4 regions of the Massilia sp. LMS1-1-1.1 genome follow, and region 4 is predicted to be linked to each of the others. Evidence: predicted binding sites of a transcription regulator. Region 4 holds the regulator's gene; each other region holds the start of a gene.
What was found. The regulator FNR, encoded in region 4, switches genes on or off when oxygen is low (the NO sensors DNR and NnrR bind a similar motif). The targets are predictions, from matches to a motif close to TTGATNNNNATCAA.

Region 1 (5,079 bases), on a different contig from region 4:
GCCACTTTTTCATCGGCCGCCCCTGTAAATAAAATCTTCTTGCACGGCAGGTCGCGCACGGCCTGGCAAAATTCCAGGCCATTCATCTGCGGCATCGAATAATCGACCACCAGCACGGAGGGCACGGCAAAGCGCTGCGCCTGGCCGCTGATGCGCCAGATACGTTCGATGTCGAGCGCCACGTTGTACTGGTCGGGCGGCAGGTTTTGCGTGTCGAAGTTCACGTGTAGCGGCGTTTCGCCCGGTTGCGCGCTCTGGCGCAGCCAGTGCAGGGCGCTGCTGGTGTCGTGGAAAGTCTTGCGCGCCAGGCCGGGATCGAGCTGGAACGCCAGGCTTTTCAGGAAGGAATCGCTGTCGTCGATCAGTACGGTCAGGGTCGGATGGGTGTAGACGGGCAGTTGCATGCGTCACCTCGCGCGGTGGATGGATGGAAAACGGTTGTGCGTGGGCACGGACAGGGGCTGGGGAAATTCCAGCACGAAGATGGCGTAGGCGCCTTCGCGCGCGACGCAGTGGATGCGCGCTTGCCAGGCTTGCATGATTTGCCGGCACAGGGCCAGGCCGATGCCGCTGCCGTTGTGCGAGGGATACGAATAGAATCGGTCGAAGATCAGCGGCAGGCGGCTGGTGGCGATGCCGCAGCCCGTGTCGATGAACAGCAGGCGCGGCACGGGATGGGCGCCATCGATGATGATGCGCACGCGGCCCTTGCCGGCGCGGTGGATGCTTTTCAAGGCATTGCGCAGCAGGTTCAGCAGGATCACCACGCACAGCTCCGACTGGCCGGGAAACGTGAAATCGGCACGCACGTCGACCTTGACGATGTCGCGCTGGGCCGTGCTGGTAAACGGATAGCGGCGCAGCACGGCCGCCACGCTGTCGTGCATGGCCACCGCTTCGCTCGCTTCGAGCTTGCGGTTGACGGCGCTGGCGCTGAGCAGGAACAGATCGATCATGTGGTGCATATGGCGCACTTCGAACTGGATGCGCGCCAGCGCTTCCAGGCTGGCCGCGTCCGGCGGCTGGTCTTGCAGGTTGCGCTGCAGTCCGCGCACGTTCGCCTCGACGCTGACGAGGGGCGTGCGCAATTCGTGCGCCACGCTGCCCAGGCCAGCCGCCAGTCCGGCCAGTTTCTCTTGCGCGCCCACGTTGCGCCCCACCTTGACCACGGACAGCACGGCAATCGTGAACCAGTGCACGGGCAATTGCTGCAAGACGCCGCCGCTGAGCAGGAAGGCGGGATCGCCGGCCACGGCAAACGTCAGGCAGGCCAGCAGGGTACCGCTCAGGTAGGCGAGTATGGCGATGCGCGTATCGAAGTGAAACAGCACGACCAGCGCCACCAGCAGCGAATGCGCCCACATGGTCGAGGCATGGTTCATCAGGAACATGTACGTGAAGAAAAACGGCAGTTCGAAGGTCAGCCCCAGGAACAGGTAGACGCTGAACCAGGTATTGCTGAAGCGGTCGGGCCATAGCGCGGGCAGGAACAGCAGCGCCGCGACGATGCGCAGCAGCGGCGATTCGTATTCCTGCGGAAAGAAATAATGCCACAGCGCGTAGTACAGCGGCATGCCCAGCGCTCCGATGAGCGCCAGCGTACGCACCTGGGCGCGCCGCACAGGCGTGTGTTCGATGGCGTCGTGGAAGTGCAGGAAAGGCTGGAGCAGCTTGCCTTGCCATCGTTTTCCGGAAGGGGACTGCGCATGCATCATGGTAAGGGGGCGTGTTTGTTGAAGCGTGTCAATGCAACATGATCGGCGGGTTCCCTCTGTATCAGCAGGATATCAGCATAACTGTTGAGTTGTATCAAACTCTTGCCCGATGGCTCGCGCATGTTGGACGCGGTAGTTCCCCCGCAACCAATCAGGAGTTCCTATGTTAAACGCCATTTCCCCTCTATCGTCCCGCGACGTCCACGCCGAACAACGGATGCCCGCCTTTGTGCGCGCGCGCATGGATGAACATTACGTCGAGCGCATCGAGAAGCTGCTTGGCGGCCAGCATTTGCATGAATGGCAGGCCATGCCGGCCAGTGCGGTCATGCTGGCAGGTAATGATTACCTGAACATCGCCGGCGAGGCGGCGCTGCTGGCGGCCCAGGCGCGCGTCTTGCAGGGCGGCGGCGCCATGCTGATGTCGTCCGTCTTCCTGCAGGAAGGCAGCCGCCAGCACCGCCTCGAACAAAAATTCGCGGACTATCTGGGCAGCGAAGCGTGCGTGCTGGCGCAATCGGGCTGGGCCGCCAACGTGGGCTTGCTGCAAAGCCTGGCCGGGCCCGGCATCCCCGTGTACCTCGACATGCAGGCCCATGCTTCGCTGTGGGAGGGCGTGCAATCGGCGCAAGCCGTGCCCGTCGCCTTCCTGCACAACGATGGCGCTCACCTGCAGCGCCAGCTCGACAAGCATGGCCCCGGCATCATCATCGTCGATGCGCTGTACAGCACGAATGGCAGCGTGGCGCCGCTGCTGGAGATGGTGGAAATCGCCGAGCGCAGCGGCAGCATGCTGATCGTCGACGAGTCGCACTCGCTGGGTACGCATGGCCCGCAGGGCGCGGGGCTGGTGGTGGAGCTGGGCCTGGCCGAGCGCGTGCATTTCCGCACGGCGTCGCTGGCCAAGGCGTTTGCGGGCCGGGCCGGACTGATTACCTGTTCGGGCCGTTTCAAGGGATACTTTTTGTCCGCTTCGCGGCCCGCCATCTTCAGCTCCTGCCTGCTCGAACACGAGCTGGCGTGGTTCGATGCGGCGCTCGACTTCATCCGCGCCGCCGATGGCCGCCGCGCCGCGCTGCACCGCCACAGCGTCCAACTGCGCCAGGGGCTGATGGATCTGGGCTACAACGTCAGCGACGGCACCGAGCAGATCATCGCGCTGGAAGCGGGCAGCGAGCCCGATACCCTGATCCTGCGCAAGGCGCTGGAACGGCATGGCATCTACGGCGCCGTCTTCTGCGCGCCGGCCACGCCGAAGAACCGCTCGCTGGTGCGCCTGACCTTGAATGCGGGCTTGCGCGAGGACGAGTGCGCCAGGGTGCTGGACGCCTGCGCTGCCATCCGCGACGAGACGGGTATGGCGCGCTGGCCATCGACGCGGCGCCTGCGCAAGCTGGCGCTGGTGTAGACCTCAGACTTGGCCGGGCTGGTTGCCGGCGATGCCGTTCAATAGCAGGGACAGGGGCGCCAGTTGTTCCGCGCTGGCATTGCCCAGCAATTCCTGGCCCAGTGCCTGCGCCGTCGTATTCGCGTGCGCCAGCAATGCCAGTCCCGCAGCTGTGATGGCGGCGTAGCCGACGCGGGCATCGCGCGCATCGGCCTGGCGCGCCACCAGACCGATTTTTTCCAGCGGCATCAGCGAACGCGTGATGCCGGACGCCGTCAGCGCCAGGCGCTCGGCCAGGTCGATGCGGCGCAGGCGCCCGCCGGGCGCGCGTTGCAAGTGGTACAGCAATTGATAATCGCCAAAGCTCAAGCCATGCAGATTGCCCAGGGTGCTGTCGAAGCGGCGCACGAGCATGGCCTGGGCGCGCGCCAGGCGCAGGCAAAAGTCCAGCGCGCTGCCGCCGTCCGGCGGCGGGGGAGTGAGATCGGTCATGGCATCCTTTTCATTTGCTGCATGGTGCGTAGTGCGTGAGTGCGCAAGTGTAAAGCATGGCCGCTCAATAGCGTGATTGCCCCTGCTCCAGCAGCTGCGCCTGGTGCAGCGCCAGCAGGGCCTCCAGTTCTGCGTCCGCATCGAAACCGGGATCGGCCGATGGCTTGACGGTGTCGATGATGTCGAAGCGGAAAGCCGCCTCGCCATCGCGCCGCCAGTCCGCCTGCAGGCGCGTATTGCGGTGCGAGCCCAGCGCGAGTTCGAAACGGTGGCGGTTCAGCGCGCCGGGCGCGTTGCGGTTGCGTTCGAGCAGGGTGCGGCCGCTGGGCAGGTGGCGCAGCGCGATGATGCCCAGTGCGGGCGCTTGTTGCCGATAAGCTGCTTTCAAGGCAGCTTGCTGTGTTTTATCCATGGTGCGGTTTCCTCAAGCTTGGGTGACGTGGTCGGTGCTTGCGATGCGGGCAATATCGGTGAGCAGGGCGGCGGTGATGGCGGCGGCCAGCAGCAGGGCGCCGCCGGCGCAGAACAGTTCGCCCACGCTCAGGTGGCGCAGCAGCGCGCCCGTGGCCGCCGCCGACAGCGGTGCCAGTCCCAGGAAGATACCCATGAACAGCGCCATCGCCCGGCCCAGCATGGCGGGCGCCACGCGCCGTTGTATCCAGGTAAAGATGGCCACCTGCACATAGCCGCCCAGCAATCCCGTGACGGCCAGCAAGGCCGCGCCTTGCCAGGCTGTATCGATTTGTCCCAGCGCCATCAGCAGGATGGCGACGATGGCGTCAACGGCCAGCAAGGTGGCGCCGAAGCGGCGGCGCAGCCAGGCGCCGCCCAGGCTGGACGCCAGCATGCCGGCCAGGGTGCCGGCGCCGTGCGCGCCCATCAGCAAACCGAGCGCCGGGGCGCCGTGCAGGCGCTCGCTGGCCAGTACGGGCAGGGCCACTTGCAGCGGACCCATGACGAAGAAGGCCACCACGGCCCAGTAGGCATAGCAGCTGCGCAAGGCCATGTCGCGCCACACCATGGACAGGCCGGCCGCCATGTCGCCCCACATGCCCTGCGCCGCAGCGGCGGCCAGTGGCCGCAGGCTGACTTGCCGCAAGGTCCAGGCCGAGAACAGAAACGTCAGCGCATCGATGGCAAAGGCGGCGGCCAGCGCCGCCATGCCGGTTTGCTGCCCGCCATCGTGGGCGCCGAGCACGAGCGCCGCCAGCAGCGGGCCGGCCAGCAAGGACAACTGGCGCGCGCCCATCTGCAGGCTGTTGGCCGTCTGCAGCGCCTGCGGCGGCACGGCTTGCGGCAGAATGGCGGTGCCGGCGGGAATGCCGAAGGCAGAGGCGATGCCCAGCGCCAGCGCGGCCGCATACGCGAGCGCCACACTGGCCTGGTCCAGTATCAGCAGGCCGGACAGTGCCAGCAGGATGGCGGCGTTCGCATATTTACTCAGCAGCAGCACGCGCCGGGGGGAGTAACGGTCGGCGATGATGC
Region 2 (5,079 bases), on a different contig from region 4:
GACACGAGGAAGCGCGCCACGCGGGCTTCGGCACTCAAGGCGCCCAGCATGCCGATCATCGCCTGTTCGCGCACCAGTTCACGGCTCATCACGCCGTACATGACGTTTTCCAGTTCCAGGTGAACACGTCCCAGCGCCGTCAGCTTCTTGAACGGCAGCAGGATCAGGTCGCAGTCGGACAGGGCCACCGCTTCCGAGGAGTAATGGCGCGAGTGGATGCCGTCAACGCCCAGCATGTCGCCCTTCATGGGAAAGCTCAGTACCTGTTCATTGCCGAATTCATCGATGAGCACGGTTTTCAGGAAGCCCGAATTGACAATGTACAGGGTGTCGAACGGCTGGCCGATGGTGTGCACGCGCTGGCCCGTCTTGAATTGCACGTGCTGGAACAGCAGTTCGTCGGCGGCGATGGTGCAGGCGCTGGAGATATGCAGCAGGTCGCACACCTCCTTCAGGTTCGACCAGAGCCGCCCCTGGCGCTGGCGCCCTGCTTCCATCGGGGAGGAGGGGGCCAGCGATGGGGAGGCGGCGCGGGTTTCGGGCGTTTGCGTGGACAGCATGTTCATCTCCTGGTGACAGGTAGTTCAGAGTTGAATAACAGGGTGCGCAGGACGGCGGGCAGGGAAGGGGCGGCGCGCGTCCAGGCAGGTAGAGCTCAATTCGCTGACGACTTGCTGTGTGATGAAATAACTTCCCAGCAACTTGATTACTGGTTTCAGTATGCCAACAACCGTATCCAATTAATATCAGCAGTGGCTGAATATGGCAGTAGGAGCTGTGGTAGGTGAGGTAGGATTGTTCCTACGGTCGACGCGCGGGCGCGCGCCGCCGTGCTCAAGTCTTGAAGGGGGATAAGAGGCGGTGCGCCACGGCGTACTGGACCATTTCCGACAGCGAACTCATGCCCATCTTTTGCATGATGCGCGTCTTGTGCGTACTCACCGTCTTGACGCTCAGGTGCAGATTGTTGGCGATTTCCGTGATCGACTTGCCCGCCACCAGCAGGGAAAAGACTTCGAACTCGCGGTCCGACAACTGTTTGTGCAGCAAGCTTTCATTCGGCATCATGATGTTGAGCACGAGTTGCTCCGCCACCTCGGCGCTGATATACGGACGTCCCGACGCCACCTTGTGGATGGCGCCCACGAGCTGGGTGCCCGCGCTTTCCTTGGTCAGATAGCCTTGCGCGCCGGCGCGGATGGCGCGCACCGCATATTGTTCCTCCTCGTGCATGGTGAGGATCAGGATCGCCAGCTTCGGCGCCTCGCTGCGGATTTGCCGGATCAGGTCGACGCCGCTGCGGCCCGGCATCGACAGGTCGAGCAGCAGCAGGTCGAAACCGCCCTGGCGTACGTGGTTGAGTACTTCAAAGCCGTCGATGGCTTCACCCACGATATCGATGTCCGGCGCGCCGTCAAGGATGCGCTTCAATCCTTCTCGCATGATGGTGTGGTCGTCGGCAATCACAATACGTATCATAGGCGGGCAATCTGGATGCGTGAAATCTGCTCTGTCCGTCACCGGACAATCAAATGTTGAGAAACGAGAAACGTTGCCATTTTAACTGACGCGGCCGAAAATTTGCCTTTTTCTTAATGTGCCGGCAACGGCGGTCTCCGTGGCCATGTGACCCCTTATTCCGATGGTGGTTCCTTGATCAGCCTATGCACGAGTACCGGCAGTTTTGAGTGCGACAGCACCTTGTTGGTGACGCTGCCCAGCAGCAATTGCCCCCAGCCGCTGCGGCCATGCGAGCCCATGAAAATCAGGTCGCAATGCTGCAATTGAGCCACTTCCACGATTTTCAGGGCCGGGCTGTCGGAAAAGGCCGTCAAGCCCGTCGCTTCCAGACCCCGCTTGGCGGCCGCGTCGAGGATGGGCTGCCAGTGGTCGGCACCCGCCTTGCGCATGGCGATGCGGTACTCCTCTTCGCTGGGGTAGCTTGGCGGAATGATCTCGATGTATACCGGGTACTGGTATTCGGGCGCCACGTACACGGCAAGGATGTCGGCGTGCATCTGTTCGGCAAAGGCAACGCCGGCACAGGCCGTCAAGTTGGAGACGGTGGAGCCGTCCGTGGCGATCAGAATTTTCTTATACATGGCAGATCCTTTGACGGTGACTGAGCGCACGCAACGCCTCTTATTGTAGACGCGGCGGCAGCATTGTATTCATGTAAAGACTTGATAATTATCAACACAACTGCACCTTCAGTATAGACAACATTGGCAGAAAGATCGTGTTTTAGCTGCAACGATGTCCATACTGCGCTGTTGCGCATGCGCCCGAAAGCAGGATTTCTTGTACTGCGCGTGGTCTTGCACGCACGCCAATGGTAGTATTTCAAAATACAACAGCAGGAACACTTATTTCCTGGTGGAAAAGCTCTTGTGGGCCAGCTTTGCACCAGGAAGCGCGTTTTGAGATTTACCAACAGGGCGGCGCCCTGCTACACTCGCACCATCGCAGCGGTATTGCCTCAAATCATCTTAATCGAGAAATTGTGGGTATCAGTCTGTAAAACGCACAGTTCAGGCGGAATTTTGACAAATTATGGAGAAGCAGGGATATGACCAACGCCGCTGATGATTTCGACGCATTATTCGATGAAGTATCTGCGCAAAGTGCGGCCGCGGCTCAGCCCGCGCCTGCCGCCGCGCCCGCTCCCGCCGTGATTGCGGATGACGATTTCGACGCGCTGTTCGACTCCGTGTCGGCCAGCGCCGCCGTGCCGGCAGCCGGTGCGGCAGAAACGCCAGCCGCGCCGGAAACGGCGCCCGTGGCCGGCGCCGATGCGCCTGGCGACGCGGCCGATCCCGTCGACCAGTCCGACAAGCCGATGTTCGAGCGCCTGGGCGGTATCGTGCGCCTGCTGCACGATTCGCTGCGCGAACTGGGCTACGACAAGGCGTTGACGGAAGCGTCGTCGCAGATCGTCGACGCCCAGGACCGCCTGGAATACGTCGCCACCCTGACCGAGCAGGCAGCCAACAAGGTTCTGAACACGCTCGACGAAGGCATGCCGGCGCAAGATGTGCTGTCGAAGAAGGCCAAGGACATGGACAGCCGCTGGACGGCCCTGTTCGATGGCAAGCTGAGCCTGGAAGAATTCAAGGCCCTGGCCGGCGATTCGCGCCAGTTCGCGCAAGCCGTTTCCGAAGCAACGGAAGCGGAAAAAGCGCGCTTGCTGGAAATCATGATGGCACAGGACTTCCAGGACATCACGGGCCAGCTGATCAAAAAAGTGGTCAACATCACCAAGACGGTGGAAAACGAACTGGCCCAGCTGCTGCGCGACAACGCGCCGGCCGAGGTGCGCGAGAAACTGGCGCAAAAACCGGTGCCGCTGATGCAGGGCCCGTCCGTGCCGTCGGTGGCGCTGGACCAGGATAATGTAGACGACCTTCTTGCGGATTTGGGATTCTAATGGACGATATGCTCAAGGATTTCGTCGTTGAGGCGATGGATCTTGCGGTTAATGTTGAAGAGCACTTGTTGCGCCTCGAGCGCGATCCTGACAACAAGGAAACACTGAATGCCGTGTTTCGTTCCTTCCACACCATCAAGGGCGGCGCTGGCTTCATGGGCTTGCCCGCGCTGGTGGCGGCCTGCCATCTGACGGAAAACCTGTTCGACGCCTTGCGCACGGGCGCCGCGCCCGTGACCCCGATCGCCATCGAGGCGGCGCTGCAAGCGTCCGGTTTCGTGGCCGACCAGCTGACGGAACTGGCCAATGGCGCCGCGCCGGAAAGCTTGCCGGCCATGCCGGAAGAGCTGGAACATATCCTGACGAACGCCATCGAAGGCAAGGGCATGGATGCGCCTGCGCCAGCCGCCGCCGTGGCGGAAGTGGCCGCGCCTGTTGCCGAGGTTGCCGAAGTTGTTGTTGCGGCGCCAGCCGCTGCCGTTGCCACTGCCGGCGCCGATGGCCTGGACTGGGAAGCCATGTACAACGCCGTCGTGCCCGAGGGTAGCCGGGTCGCTGCCGCGCCCGTGTCCGTCGCCGCTGCGCCTGCCGCCGTGGCCGCCGCAGCGCCTGCTGCACCTGCCGCTGCCGCCGCCAAACCGGCCGCCAAGGCCTGGGATGGCGCCGAACGACGCGAGGAGCGTCCGGAAGTGCGCCATGCCGCACCGGTCAAGGAAGACAGCATCCGCGTCGATGCCGTCAAGCTCGACGCGCTGCTGGAAGTGGCCGGCGAATCCGTGCAGGCCGCCAACCAGGCCGCCGTGCTGCTCGAGCGCTTGCTGCAATTCAAATTCGAAGGCCAGGCCGCTACTTTGATGGCGACCCTGGCGGAAACCCTGGAACGCGCTTCGCGCTACTCGACGGAACTGCAGCGGGCCACCCTGGCCACGCGCATGCAGCCCGTCGGCCGCCTGTTCCAGAAATTCCCGCGCCTGGTGCGCGAACTGGCGAAAGACCTGGGCAAGGATGTCGAGCTGACCATCGAAGGCGCGGAAACGGAAGTCGACCGCGTCGTCGTGGACAGCCTGTACGATCCGCTCGTGCACATGCTGCGCAACTCGCTCGACCATGGCGTCGAATCGCCGGAAGCGCGCCTGGCCGCCGGCAAGCCCGCCAAATCGTATATTTCGCTGAAAGCATGGCAGGAAGCGAACAGCGTCATGATCGTGCTGCAGGATGATGGCAAGGGCATGGACCCCGTCTTCCTGCGCAGCAAGGCCCAGCAAAAGGGCTTGATCAGCGAAAACGCGCAACTGAGCAACGACGAATGCTTCCAGCTGGTGTTCCTGCCGGGCTTCTCGACCAAGGAAGTCGCCTCCAGCGTTTCCGGGCGCGGCGTGGGCATGGACGTGGTGAAAACGGCCGTGGAGAAAAACCGCGGCGCCATCCATATCGAATCATCGCTGGGCAAGGGCACGAAGTTCGCCATCCGCCTGCCGATCGAATTGTCGATCGTGCCGACCATGCTCGTGTCGACCTCGGGCGCCGCACTGGCGCTGCCGATGGCGGTGGTGCAGCGCGTCGTCGAATTGCCGGAAACCTTCATGGAAGTGGGCGGCGCGCCCGTGCTGAAAGACCAGGGCCGTCCATTGCCCGTGCGGTCGCTGGCCGGC
Region 3 (5,079 bases), on a different contig from region 4:
GGCGCGCCGCCCCACCAGATCGGGTAGGCGAACACCAGGTGTTCGGCCCAGCTGATGGCTTCCTGGGCCGCCAGCAAGTCCGCTTCCAGCGGCTGTACCTGGCGGTAGCCTTCGTGCAGGATGGGATCGAAGTCGAGCTGGCCCAGGCGCAGCTCGCGCACGGTGTGGCCTTCGCTGCGGGCCGTGGCGGCGTAGGCATCGGCCAAGGCGGCGCAAAAGCTGTCGCTGGACGGGTGGCCGAGGAGTATCAAAATGCGCTTGGGTGTCGTCTTGGTCATGATGCACGCTGTCCGTTAAAGAAGAGCTTGCATGCTAAAGCCTGCCCCTAGTGGCAGAGTCAAGCGGCCTCTTGCAGACGCTGGCGCGCCAGGCAGTCGCCGATCTCCGTGTCGATGTCGGCCAATTGCGCGTCGAGCTGGCGCAGGCGGGCGATATCCTGCTGCACCTGCGCGCGCTTGGCGGCGATGTGCTGCGACAGGGCGGCCCAGTCGGTATCGTCGCCGGCCAGGACGGGCAGCAGTTCGGCCAGGCGGAAGCCCAGGACCTGCGCCTGGCGTATCAGCTTGACCTGCGCCAGGTCTTGCTGCGTGTAGACGCGATATGCACCCGAGCGGCGCACGTCCCCCAGCAAGCCCAGCGCTTCATAGTGACGCAAGGCCTTGGGCGAGGTGCCCGCCAGGCGGGCGATTTCTCCGATGTACATGCTTGTCCTTTATCGAGCGGCGACGTACGCAGTGTAGCGCAGCTGGCTTGCCAGACGCTACCTTGCGCGCTGCATCAGGAGGGCTTGCGCGGCGGGACTTTCTTCGCCGTGCACTCGGCGCAGGTGCCGTACAGCGACAGCGCGTGCTCGTGCAACACGAAGCCCCGCTCGGCGGCGATTTCGTTCTGGCGCAGTTCGATGCCTTCATCGACGAATTCATCGACCTTGCCGCAACCCGTGCAGACCAGGTGGTCGTGGTGCTGGCCTTCGTTCAGTTCGAAGACGGCGTGGCCCGATTCGAAGTGGCGGCGAAACAGAATGCCCGCTTCGGCAAACTGCATCAGCACGCGGTAGATGGTGGCCAGGCCCACGTCGATCTTTTCGGCCAGCAAGAGTTTGTAGACATCGTCCGCACTCAGGTGCTTGATCGTGCCTTCTTGAAACAGCTGCAGAATCCGCAAGCGGGGGATGGTCACTTTCAAGCCCGATTCACGCAGTTCCCTCAATATATCCATGTCTCCCATTCCTTTTGTAATCGCCTAGCGAGGTCATTCATTATATCGCAAATGATAATCATTACTATTCTCATTTGTATCGTGCGAACTGGAAATATTATGCTGGCTAGCTGACCTGCCAACCAGTGACATCGGCGCAAGTAGTGATTGCGTGGCGGGCAACATATGCCGGCATTGCGCGCCGACATGGAGGCCATGCAAGCGCTCACGCTGCATTGCCGCATTTTCTTGACCTGGGCAAAGGAAAAAATGCCTCTAGTGATGCCATCTAGCACTATTTGATGTGGATCAAAGTTTTTGTTGCACTGCACTCTTAGACTTCGCAGCGTTACTTAACGACAAAAAGAGGGAACTAGAATGAAAAAGTCCGCAACTGCAGCAGCAATCGTCCTGGCCGCCATCGGCGCATTCGCCGGCAACGCAATGGCACAGGAAAGCCCATGGCTGGTCCGTGCGCGCGCCGTGCACCTCGATCCGGCCAACAAATCCACGCCGGTCTTTGGCACTGGTGCATCGGACACGATCCATGTCAGCAGCAAGACGATTCCCGAAATTGATATTTCGTATTTCTTCACCCCGAATATCGCTGCCGAGCTGATCCTGACCTACCCGCAAAAGCATGACGTCACCTTGTCCGGCACGAAGATCGGTACCTTCAAGCATTTGCCGCCGACCCTGTCGCTGCAATACCACTTCATGCCTGAAAAACAGTTCAGCCCTTACGTGGGTGCCGGCATCAACTACACGAATATCTCGGACGTGAAATTGCTGAACGGCGCCGGCCGTCTGGAACATGACAGCTGGGGCTACTCGCTGCAAGCCGGTGTCGACTACAAGCTGGACAAAAACTGGTCCCTGAACTTCGACATCAAGAAAGTGCAGATCCGCAGCGACGTAATGGCCGGTGGCGCCAAGATCAGCGAAGTCAAGGTTGATCCTGTCCTGATCGGTGTCGGCGTCGGCTACCGTTTCTAAGCATTGACCGGCTGCGCCCACGCGGCGTGGACAATAAAAAAACGGCCAGGTGCGAACCTGGCCGTTTTTTTGCGTGCAGTGCTTTGCCTTATTTTTTCAGCGTCTTTTCCAGCGCCAGCTGGTAGTCCGTCTTTTCGTAGCCGGCCAAATACTTGTTCGTCGCGTCGAGGAAGGCGCGCGAGCGGTAGGCCGCTTCCAGGTCCTTGACCCATGGCTTGGCCTTGTCGGCCGTGCGGATGGCCACCAGGTTGATGTAGCTGTCCGAGATCTTTTCCACGGCGAGGGCCGACGTCAGCTTCATGCCGGCGGCCAGGGCGAAGTTGCCGTTGACGAAAGCGTAGTCGGCGTCCGCCAGCGAGCGTGGCAGCTGCGCCGCTTCCAGCGGCACCAGTTTCAGCTTCTTCGGGTTCTCCAGCACGTCGCGCTCTGAAGCGCGCAACGGGTCGACGTTCGGTTTCAGTTTGATCCAGCCCATCTTGGCCAGCATGACCAGCGCGCGCGCCTGGTTGGTCGGGTCGTTCGGCATGGTGATGGTGGCGCCGTTTTTGACTTCCGCCAGGGACTTTTGCTTGCCGCCGTACAGGCCGATCGGCATGGTCGGCACGGTGATCAAGGGGCTCAATGGCAGCTTGTTATCGGTGGCAAACTTGGTCAGATACACGATGTGCTGGAACACGTTGGCGTCCAGCGAACCTTCGGCCAGCGCGTAGTTCGGCTGCACGTAGTCGTTGAATTCCACGATCTTGACCTTGTAGCCCTGTTTTTCCAGGATAGGCTTGATGCCCAGTTTCAGCTGGTCCGAATACGGGCCGGAACTGGTGCCGATGACGAGTTCTTTCGGGTCCTTGGCGTGGGCGGCGGTGGCGAAGGCCAGGCTGGTGGCGGCGACGAGCAGGGTGCGGCGAATATGGTTCATGCTTTTCCTTGTACTGAAATACTGAAATGAATTAACGTTTGTCGAGGCGCTTGGCGATGCGCGTGCCGGCGAACTGGATGGTTTGCACCAGCACGATCAGGATGGCCACGGTGGCGACCATGATGTCCGTCTCGAAGCGGTAGTAGCCGTAGCGGATGGCCAGGTCGCCGATGCCGCCGCCTCCCACCACGCCGGCCACGGCCGAATATGACAGGAAGCTGATCGACAGCACGGTCAGCGCCAGCACGAGGCCGGAGCGCGCTTCCACCAGCAGCACGCGGAAGATGATCTGCATTTCCGACGCGCCCATGGCGTGCGCCGCCTCGATCACGCCGCGCGGCACTTCGCGCAGGTTCTGTTCCACCAGGCGCGCCAGGTAGGGAATGGCGGCGAACGACAGCGGCACGGCAGCTGCCAGCGGGCCGATCGACGTGCCCGCGATGATGCGCGTAAACGGCGTCAGGGCGACGAGCAGGATGATGAACGGGAAGCTGCGCACGGTGTTCACCAGCCAGCCGAGGATCATCGACAGCGGACGGTTTTCCAGCGACTGGCCTTCCGACACGAGGAACAGCAAGATGCCCAGCGGGCCGCCGACCAGGATGGCGGCCGTGAGACCGATGCCCAGCATGGTCATGGTCTGGCCCAGCGCCACCCAGATTTCCGGCAGCAGGTTGATGACGTTATTGATCGATTCTTCAAACATGTGTTGCATCCTTCCATGCGGTGGCTTCAAACGCCTCGGTGCCGTAATAAGCGAGCTCGCGTCCCAGCGCCGTCTTGCGCGGGGTGGCCGTGTCGCTCAGATCGAATTGTTCGGCGATGGCGCCTTTTTCCACGACGGCGACGCGGTTGCAGATGGCGCCCAGCACCGACAGCTCATGGCTGACGATGACGATGGTCACGCCCAGGCGCGCATTGATGTCGCGCAGGGTATCGAGCAGGGCGCGCGTCGTTTCCGCGTCCAGCGCGGACGTCGGCTCGTCGCACAGCAGCACGTCGGGATGGCTGGCCAGGGCGCGGGCAATCGCCACGCGCTGCTTCTGCCCGCCGGACAATTGCGCCGGATAGCTGTGCAGCTTGTCGGACAGGCCGACGAGCGCCAGGCATTCCTCGACTCTGGCGGCGATCTGCTCGCCCTTGGTCGTGCCATGGATTTTCAGGGGGAAGGCGACGTTGTCGAACACGCTGGCGTTTTGCAGCAGATTGAATTGCTGGAAAATCATGCCGATATTCTGGCGCGCGTCGCGCAATTCGCTCTTGCCCAGGCGTGTCAGTTCGCGCCCGGCCACGGTAATGGTGCCGCTGTCAGGACGCTCGAGCAGATTAATCAGGCGCAGCAGGGTCGATTTGCCGGCGCCGCTCTTGCCGATCAGGCCGAAAATATCACCGGGATAGACTTCCAGCGTGACCGATTTGACCGCGTGGAATTGTTCGCCTTTGGGCAGCGCGAAGGTCTTGTTCGCGCCATCGATGCGAATCACCGGCGTACGGTGTGGTGTGGTCATGCAGTGTTTCCTTTTTTATTGGACCGTGACAGGCGCGCTTGCAGGGGCCAAATCGCCCAGCCTGTTACGTCGGTTGCGTAGTATACCTCCGATCGTGTTATTACTCCTACGACAGAATCTTGCTTTGAATATGCAAATAATGTCTATGTGCCTGTTTGCAAGTTAAAAAAGCGGGAAAGTAGCGTTCTTGCCGAATTTAATCACGTGGGCGGGCGCGAAGGGGCCGCATCTTGGTGAAAAGTTCGCCGCGCCCTGCGGACGTATCGCTGTGCTTTTATGTGCAGTTCGGCTCACTTGCCATTTTTTGGATGCGGGAAGGGCGGTTTACTGCCCGCCATTACCCTCTTCGCGGGCAGATTCTGCCCCGGTAGTGGCGGGGCCTTCCGGGCGCCGCAGCAGGTAGACGAGGACGGCGATTTCCATGGCGCCCACCAGTGCGATGACCCACCACGGCGGGTGGCC
Region 4 (5,079 bases):
ACGCGCACCATGGTCAGATACTTGCGCTGTTCCGTGTCGAGCTTGGTATTACCCAGCAAATACACCATGCCCAGCACGGCATTGAGGGGCGTGCGGATTTCATGGCTCATGTTGGCCACGAAATCGCTCTTCGCGCGGTTGGCCGCCTCGGCCCGGTCGCGTTCCTGCTCCAGTTCCGCCGCGCGCGATTCGAGTTCCTGCTGCAGGCGGTCGCGCTCGCTCATCAGGCCGTTGAACGCTTCCGTCAGTTCGCCGATCTCGTCGCGCTGCTGCACCGGCACGGGGGTGAAACGGCTGCCGCTGGTGCGCAGGGCCAGCAGGGTGTTGCGCAGGCGCACCAGCGGCGATAGCAGGCGCACGGTGACCCAGCCCAGCACGGCGGCGGCCAGCAGCGAAGCGAGGATGCTCCACAGCACCAGCCGGTACAGCACGCCATCGAACGGTTCGAAGGCATCCGCGACGGGCAGCGAGGTGGCCAGCAGCCAGTTCACCGATTTCAGGCGCTTGAAGCTGTTGACGGCCTTGATGCCGCGGCTGTTCGTGCTGACCATGCTGCCTTCGCCATCTTCCTTCAGCAGCTGGGTCGTCGTCAGGTTGGCGCTCGGCTGGCGCGGCTGCAGCAAACGGCTGGTATCGGGATGCAGCACGTAGCGCGGCACGGCGCCGCGCGTGAGGATGAAGTAATAGCCGCTCTTGCCGATCTTTTCCGAGCGCAGACGCCCCAGCAGGTTGTCCTTGTACAGGCGCAGCACGCCGATCACCACGCCGGCCACCTGGCCATCGGCGGCCAGCACGGGCGCCACCATCTGCACGATGGGCATGCCGCTCGATTTGCCGAGCATCGGTTCGGTGATCATGGGCTGGCGCGTGCGCAGCACGGTCTGGAAATACTCGCGCTCGGCAACGTTGATGCCCGTGCGTCCCGCCACTTCCGGCATGTCGGCCACGACGGCGCCCTGCGCGTCGAGCACCAGCACGTCGTCGAACAGCACCAGCATCGAGCGGCGCGAATAGTATTCGCGCAATTGGGCCGGCTGGGCCATCAGTTCCGGCGGCTGCTGCCTGGCCGTCAGGGTGACGATCTGCAGCAGCATGCCCAGCTTGTCGTCGAGCTCGGCAGCGGTGCGGCTGATCAGGGATGACTGCTGGCTCAGCAGTACTCGGGTGAAGTCGTCGCGCATGTGCTGCACCTGTATCATGGTGACCAGCGCGATCATGGCGATCGAGGTCAGGCTGGTGGCCAGCGCGACTTTTGCTTTGATGCCGAGAGGCTTCATGATTTCCTTTTCAGTACCGGGCGGCACAGGCGGCAGATAATGCTGTCAGGAATTTTCCTATCAATACCCCAGCTTGGCAAGCGCCGCCGCACAAAAGCCCCTACCCGCATGGGCTTTTGACGATGTTGCCATATAATTAAAGTCGGAACGTCGTTTATTCAGCGAAATTGCGGTGAAATTGGCACACGGCAACCCGGTATGCAGTAAACTTGTTGTTGCATTTTCTAAAAGGTACCGACATGACTGAAGCGCTAATCACTCCAACCTTGCCCACAGTGAACGTGGAAGCGTTGCGTGCGCGATGCTCGACCTGCAGCATGCATCAATTGTGTCTGCCGATGGGCCTCGATATGGGCGACATGGACAGGCTGGACCAGATCATCGGCCGCCGCCGCAAGATCGTGCGCGGCGCCTCGCTGTTCCGCATCGGCGACTCGTTCCAGAACCTGTACGCGATCCGCCTGGGGCACTTCAAGACCTACCAGATCAATCCGGGCGGCGAGGAGCAGGTGACGGGTTTCCAGATGGCCGGCGAACTGCTGGGCATGGACGCCATCAGCGCCGACCGCCACCACTGTAATGCGGTGGCGCTGGAAGACAGCGAAGTGTGTGAAATCCCGTTTTCCAGCCTGGAACAATTGCTGGGCAATATGCCGACTCTGCTGCGGCATTTCCACCGCATGATGAGCCAGGAAATCACGCGCGAGCAAAGCGTGATGCTGTTGCTGGGCAATATGCAGGCGACGCAGCGCTTTGCCGCCTTCATCGTCAACCTGGCGTCGCGCTATGAGGCGCGCGGCTATTCGAGCAGCAAATTCCAGCTGCGCATGTCGCGCGAGGAAATCGGCAACTACCTGGGCCTGACCATCGAGAGCGTCAGCCGTTTATTGTCGAAATTCAAGAAGGAAGGCTGGCTGCGCGTGTCGAACCGCGAGATCGAGATCTTGCAGCCTGCTAAGCTGAAAGCCATTACGGCAGGCACGGACGTCTGCAAATAAGCTTTATAGCTCTTCATCCGCATGCAGCGCGATGCTGCGCTGCACGGGCCAGGTCCAGATGCCGGACAGGCGCCACTCGCGCTTGTCGTTTTCCACCAGCACTTGCCAGCGGCTGCGCTCGAGCATCGGCAGGGGCACCGAGAAATTTCCGGCCGCATCGGGCTGCACCAGCAGCTTGATATCCTTTTCCGGCAGGGTCGCATGCGCCAGGTGCAGCTGCAGCGGTCCCTGATAAGCCTTGCCGAAGCTGTGCACGGAACCGGTCAGGCGCGCTTGCGCCACGTCGTACGACAGGCTCGTATCCATGGCCAGGTCGCTGGCGATCGTGTCGCGCTTCAAATCCTGATTGATCGCCTTGCCCTGCTTGTAATAATCGCCCACCACCAGCGCATCGGGTTGCGTAAACGCGATATAGCCCATGAAGCTGCCGACGACCACGGACAGGCCGGGACCGATCATCAGCAGCCATGGCCAGCGGTGCTTGTACCACGGTGCAACGGGAGGCTGCAGTTTCAGACTGTCGGACATTTTGTTCTCCTTGGGGTCAGACCCTTTGGGTCTGACCCCAGCTTTTGCTTCTGGGTTGAAAATACAGTAAACCTACCGCATATTGAATGCTACCCCTACGGCGAAATACCGGGGTCGGACCCAGAGGGTCCGACCCCGAATCAACATTACCGCGGCACGATGAAGACCGCGCTTTCACGCACATGCAGCGACGGGTCGTCCAGCGATTGCAATTCGATCGCAATCTTGTTCGACCCCTTCTCGCCCACGCCGTGCGGCACGCGCAGGCGGATCGGCCAGCCCAGCGTTTCCGTCGGCTGCAAGGTCACTTCTTCGCGCGTCAGCAAGGTCAGGCCCGGCAAGCCGGAAGCGCTGATTTTAAAGTGCTGGCTTTGCTCGGACGTGTTCATGATCTGCAGGCGGTAGACGTTTTCGATCATGCCGTCTTCCACTTCGCGTCCCATCGAACCGCGGTCGCGGATCACGTCCATTTTCAGGGGCGTGCGCAGGGCCAGCGAGGTACATACGGCGATGATGATCAGGGCCAGGATGGAAGTGTAGATCAAGACGCGCGGGCGCATGGCGCGCTGGCGTATCTGCTTCGAATTGAAGTTGTTTTCCATCGCATGGTCGGTGCTGTAGCGTATCAGGCCACGCGGCCGCTCGACCTTGTCCATCACGCTGTTGCAGGCATCGACACAGGCGGCGCAGCCGATGCATTCATACTGCAGGCCGTTGCGGATATCGATGCCGGTCGGACACACCTGCACGCACAGGGTGCAGTCGATGCAATCGCCCAGCTTGTCGTTGTGGCCGGCCTTCTTGCTCATGGCGCCGCGTGGTTCGCCGCGCTTGGCATCGTAGGTGATGATCAGGGTGTCCTGGTCGAACATGGCGCTCTGGAAGCGCGCATAGGGGCACATGTATTTGCACACCTGCTCGCGCAGCCAGCCCGCGTTGCCGTAGGTTGCCAGGCTGTAGAACAAGACCCAGAACCATTCCCAGGGACCGAAATTCAAGGTGACCACCGATTGCGCCAGTTCCTTGATCGGCGTGAAGTAGCCGACAAAGGTAAAGCCCGTCCACAGGGCGATGGCGCCCCACACCACGTGCTTGGCCGTCTTCTTGAACGCCTTGCGCACGGACGGGCCCTGCTTGTCGAGGGCCATGCGCGCGCTGCGCGTGCCCTCGATGCGGCGTTCGACCCACAGGAAAATTTCCGTGTATACCGTTTGCGGGCAAGAGAACCCGCACCACACCCGTCCGGCAATGGCCGTGACGAGGAACAACAAATACGCACAGATGATCAGCAGGGCCGCCAGATAGATGAAATCCTGGGGCCACAGCACGACGCCGAAAATGTAGAACTTGCGCGTGGTCAAGTCGAACAGCAGGGCTTGCCTGCCATTCCAGGTCAACCACGGCAAGCCGTAGAACGCGAGCTGGGTAAGCCATACGCATACCCATCGCCAGGTAGCGTAGCGTCCTTTGGCCTCGCGAGGGTAGATCTGCTCGCGGGCCGCATACATCTTGATGACTTGAGGTTCCATTACATCATTTCACGGGCGTCTGAGGATTCGACAGGCTCCAGACATACGCCGACAGCACGTGTACCTTGGATTCGCCGAGGAAATCGCTGAAGGCCGGCATGGTGTTGCTGCGTCCCTTGCGTACGGTTTCCATGATGGTATCGGCGCTGCCGCCGTACAGCCAGACCTTGTCCGTCAGATTCGGCGCACCGAGCATCTGGTTACCCTTCGCATCGGCGCCGTGACAGGCCATGCAGGCGCCAAACTTGGCCTTGCCCAGCACGGACTTGACGGGATCCGAGGTGGAACCGGACAGGCTCAGCACATAATGGGCCACGTTCTCGACATCTTTTTCGGAGCCGAGGGCGGCGCCCATCGGAGGCATCTGACCATTGCGGCCGTGCAGGATGGTGGTCTTGATGATGTCGGGTTCACCGCCATACAGCCAGTCCTTGTCCGTCAGGTTGGGGAAGCCCTTGTTGCCGCGCGCATCCGAACCGTGGCATTGCGCGCAGTAGGTCAGGAACAGGCGCTGGCCGATGGCTTGCGCCTGCGGGTCGGCGGCCACCGTCTTCAAGTCCTGGCTCAGGTACTTGTTGAACAGGGGACCGTAGTCGGCTTCCGCCTTCTTCAGCTCTTCCTCGTACTGGCCCGTCGATTTCCAGCCCAGGCTGCCGGCATAGTTGCCCAGGCCCGGATACAGGAACAGGTAGGCCAGCGCGAAGACGATGGTGATGTAGAACAGCCACATCCACCAGCGCGGCATCG

Region 1: a site for FNR is predicted at 1,800-1,813, ahead of cqsA (alpha-hydroxyketone-type quorum-sensing autoinducer synthase). Genes of this name have one in related genera too.
Region 2: a site for FNR is predicted at 2,184-2,197, ahead of MRBLMS1_RS07080 (universal stress protein). Genes of this name have one in related genera too.
Region 3: a site for FNR is predicted at 1,497-1,510, ahead of MRBLMS1_RS04620 (OmpW/AlkL family protein). Genes of this name have one in related genera too.

Annotation. Positions count from the first base shown of each region.
Region 1 covers NZ_JBFPNG010000001.1:1,799,487-1,804,565, reverse strand. The annotation lists gene MRBLMS1_RS08265 (response regulator) at 1-404, opposite strand, end outside; gene MRBLMS1_RS08260 (sensor histidine kinase) at 408-1,715, opposite strand; gene cqsA (alpha-hydroxyketone-type quorum-sensing autoinducer synthase) at 1,879-3,123, shown strand; gene MRBLMS1_RS08250 (MarR family winged helix-turn-helix transcriptional regulator) at 3,127-3,594, opposite strand; gene MRBLMS1_RS08245 (GIY-YIG nuclease family protein) at 3,659-4,006, opposite strand; gene MRBLMS1_RS08240 (MFS transporter) at 4,019-5,079, opposite strand, start outside.
Region 2 covers NZ_JBFPNG010000001.1:1,535,688-1,540,766, reverse strand. The annotation lists gene MRBLMS1_RS07090 (Crp/Fnr family transcriptional regulator) at 1-497, opposite strand, end outside; gene MRBLMS1_RS07085 (response regulator) at 835-1,479, opposite strand; gene MRBLMS1_RS07080 (universal stress protein) at 1,635-2,102, opposite strand; gene MRBLMS1_RS07075 (protein phosphatase CheZ) at 2,570-3,427, shown strand; gene MRBLMS1_RS07070 (chemotaxis protein CheA) at 3,427-5,079, shown strand, end outside.
Region 3 covers NZ_JBFPNG010000001.1:1,010,545-1,015,623, reverse strand. The annotation lists gene MRBLMS1_RS04635 (NAD(P)H-dependent oxidoreductase) at 1-278, opposite strand, end outside; gene MRBLMS1_RS04630 (MerR family transcriptional regulator) at 338-703, opposite strand; gene fur (ferric iron uptake transcriptional regulator) at 778-1,218, opposite strand; gene MRBLMS1_RS04620 (OmpW/AlkL family protein) at 1,576-2,193, shown strand; gene MRBLMS1_RS04615 (MetQ/NlpA family ABC transporter substrate-binding protein) at 2,282-3,109, opposite strand; gene MRBLMS1_RS04610 (methionine ABC transporter permease) at 3,141-3,815, opposite strand; gene MRBLMS1_RS04605 (methionine ABC transporter ATP-binding protein) at 3,808-4,617, opposite strand; gene MRBLMS1_RS04600 (YbaN family protein) at 4,942-5,079, opposite strand, start outside.
Region 4 covers NZ_JBFPNG010000023.1:765,018-770,096, forward strand. The annotation lists gene MRBLMS1_RS18465 (response regulator) at 1-1,277, opposite strand, end outside; gene fnr (fumarate/nitrate reduction transcriptional regulator Fnr) at 1,517-2,275, shown strand; gene MRBLMS1_RS18475 (FixH family protein) at 2,279-2,803, opposite strand; gene ccoG (cytochrome c oxidase accessory protein CcoG) at 2,950-4,332, opposite strand; gene ccoP (cytochrome-c oxidase, cbb3-type subunit III) at 4,337-5,079, opposite strand, start outside.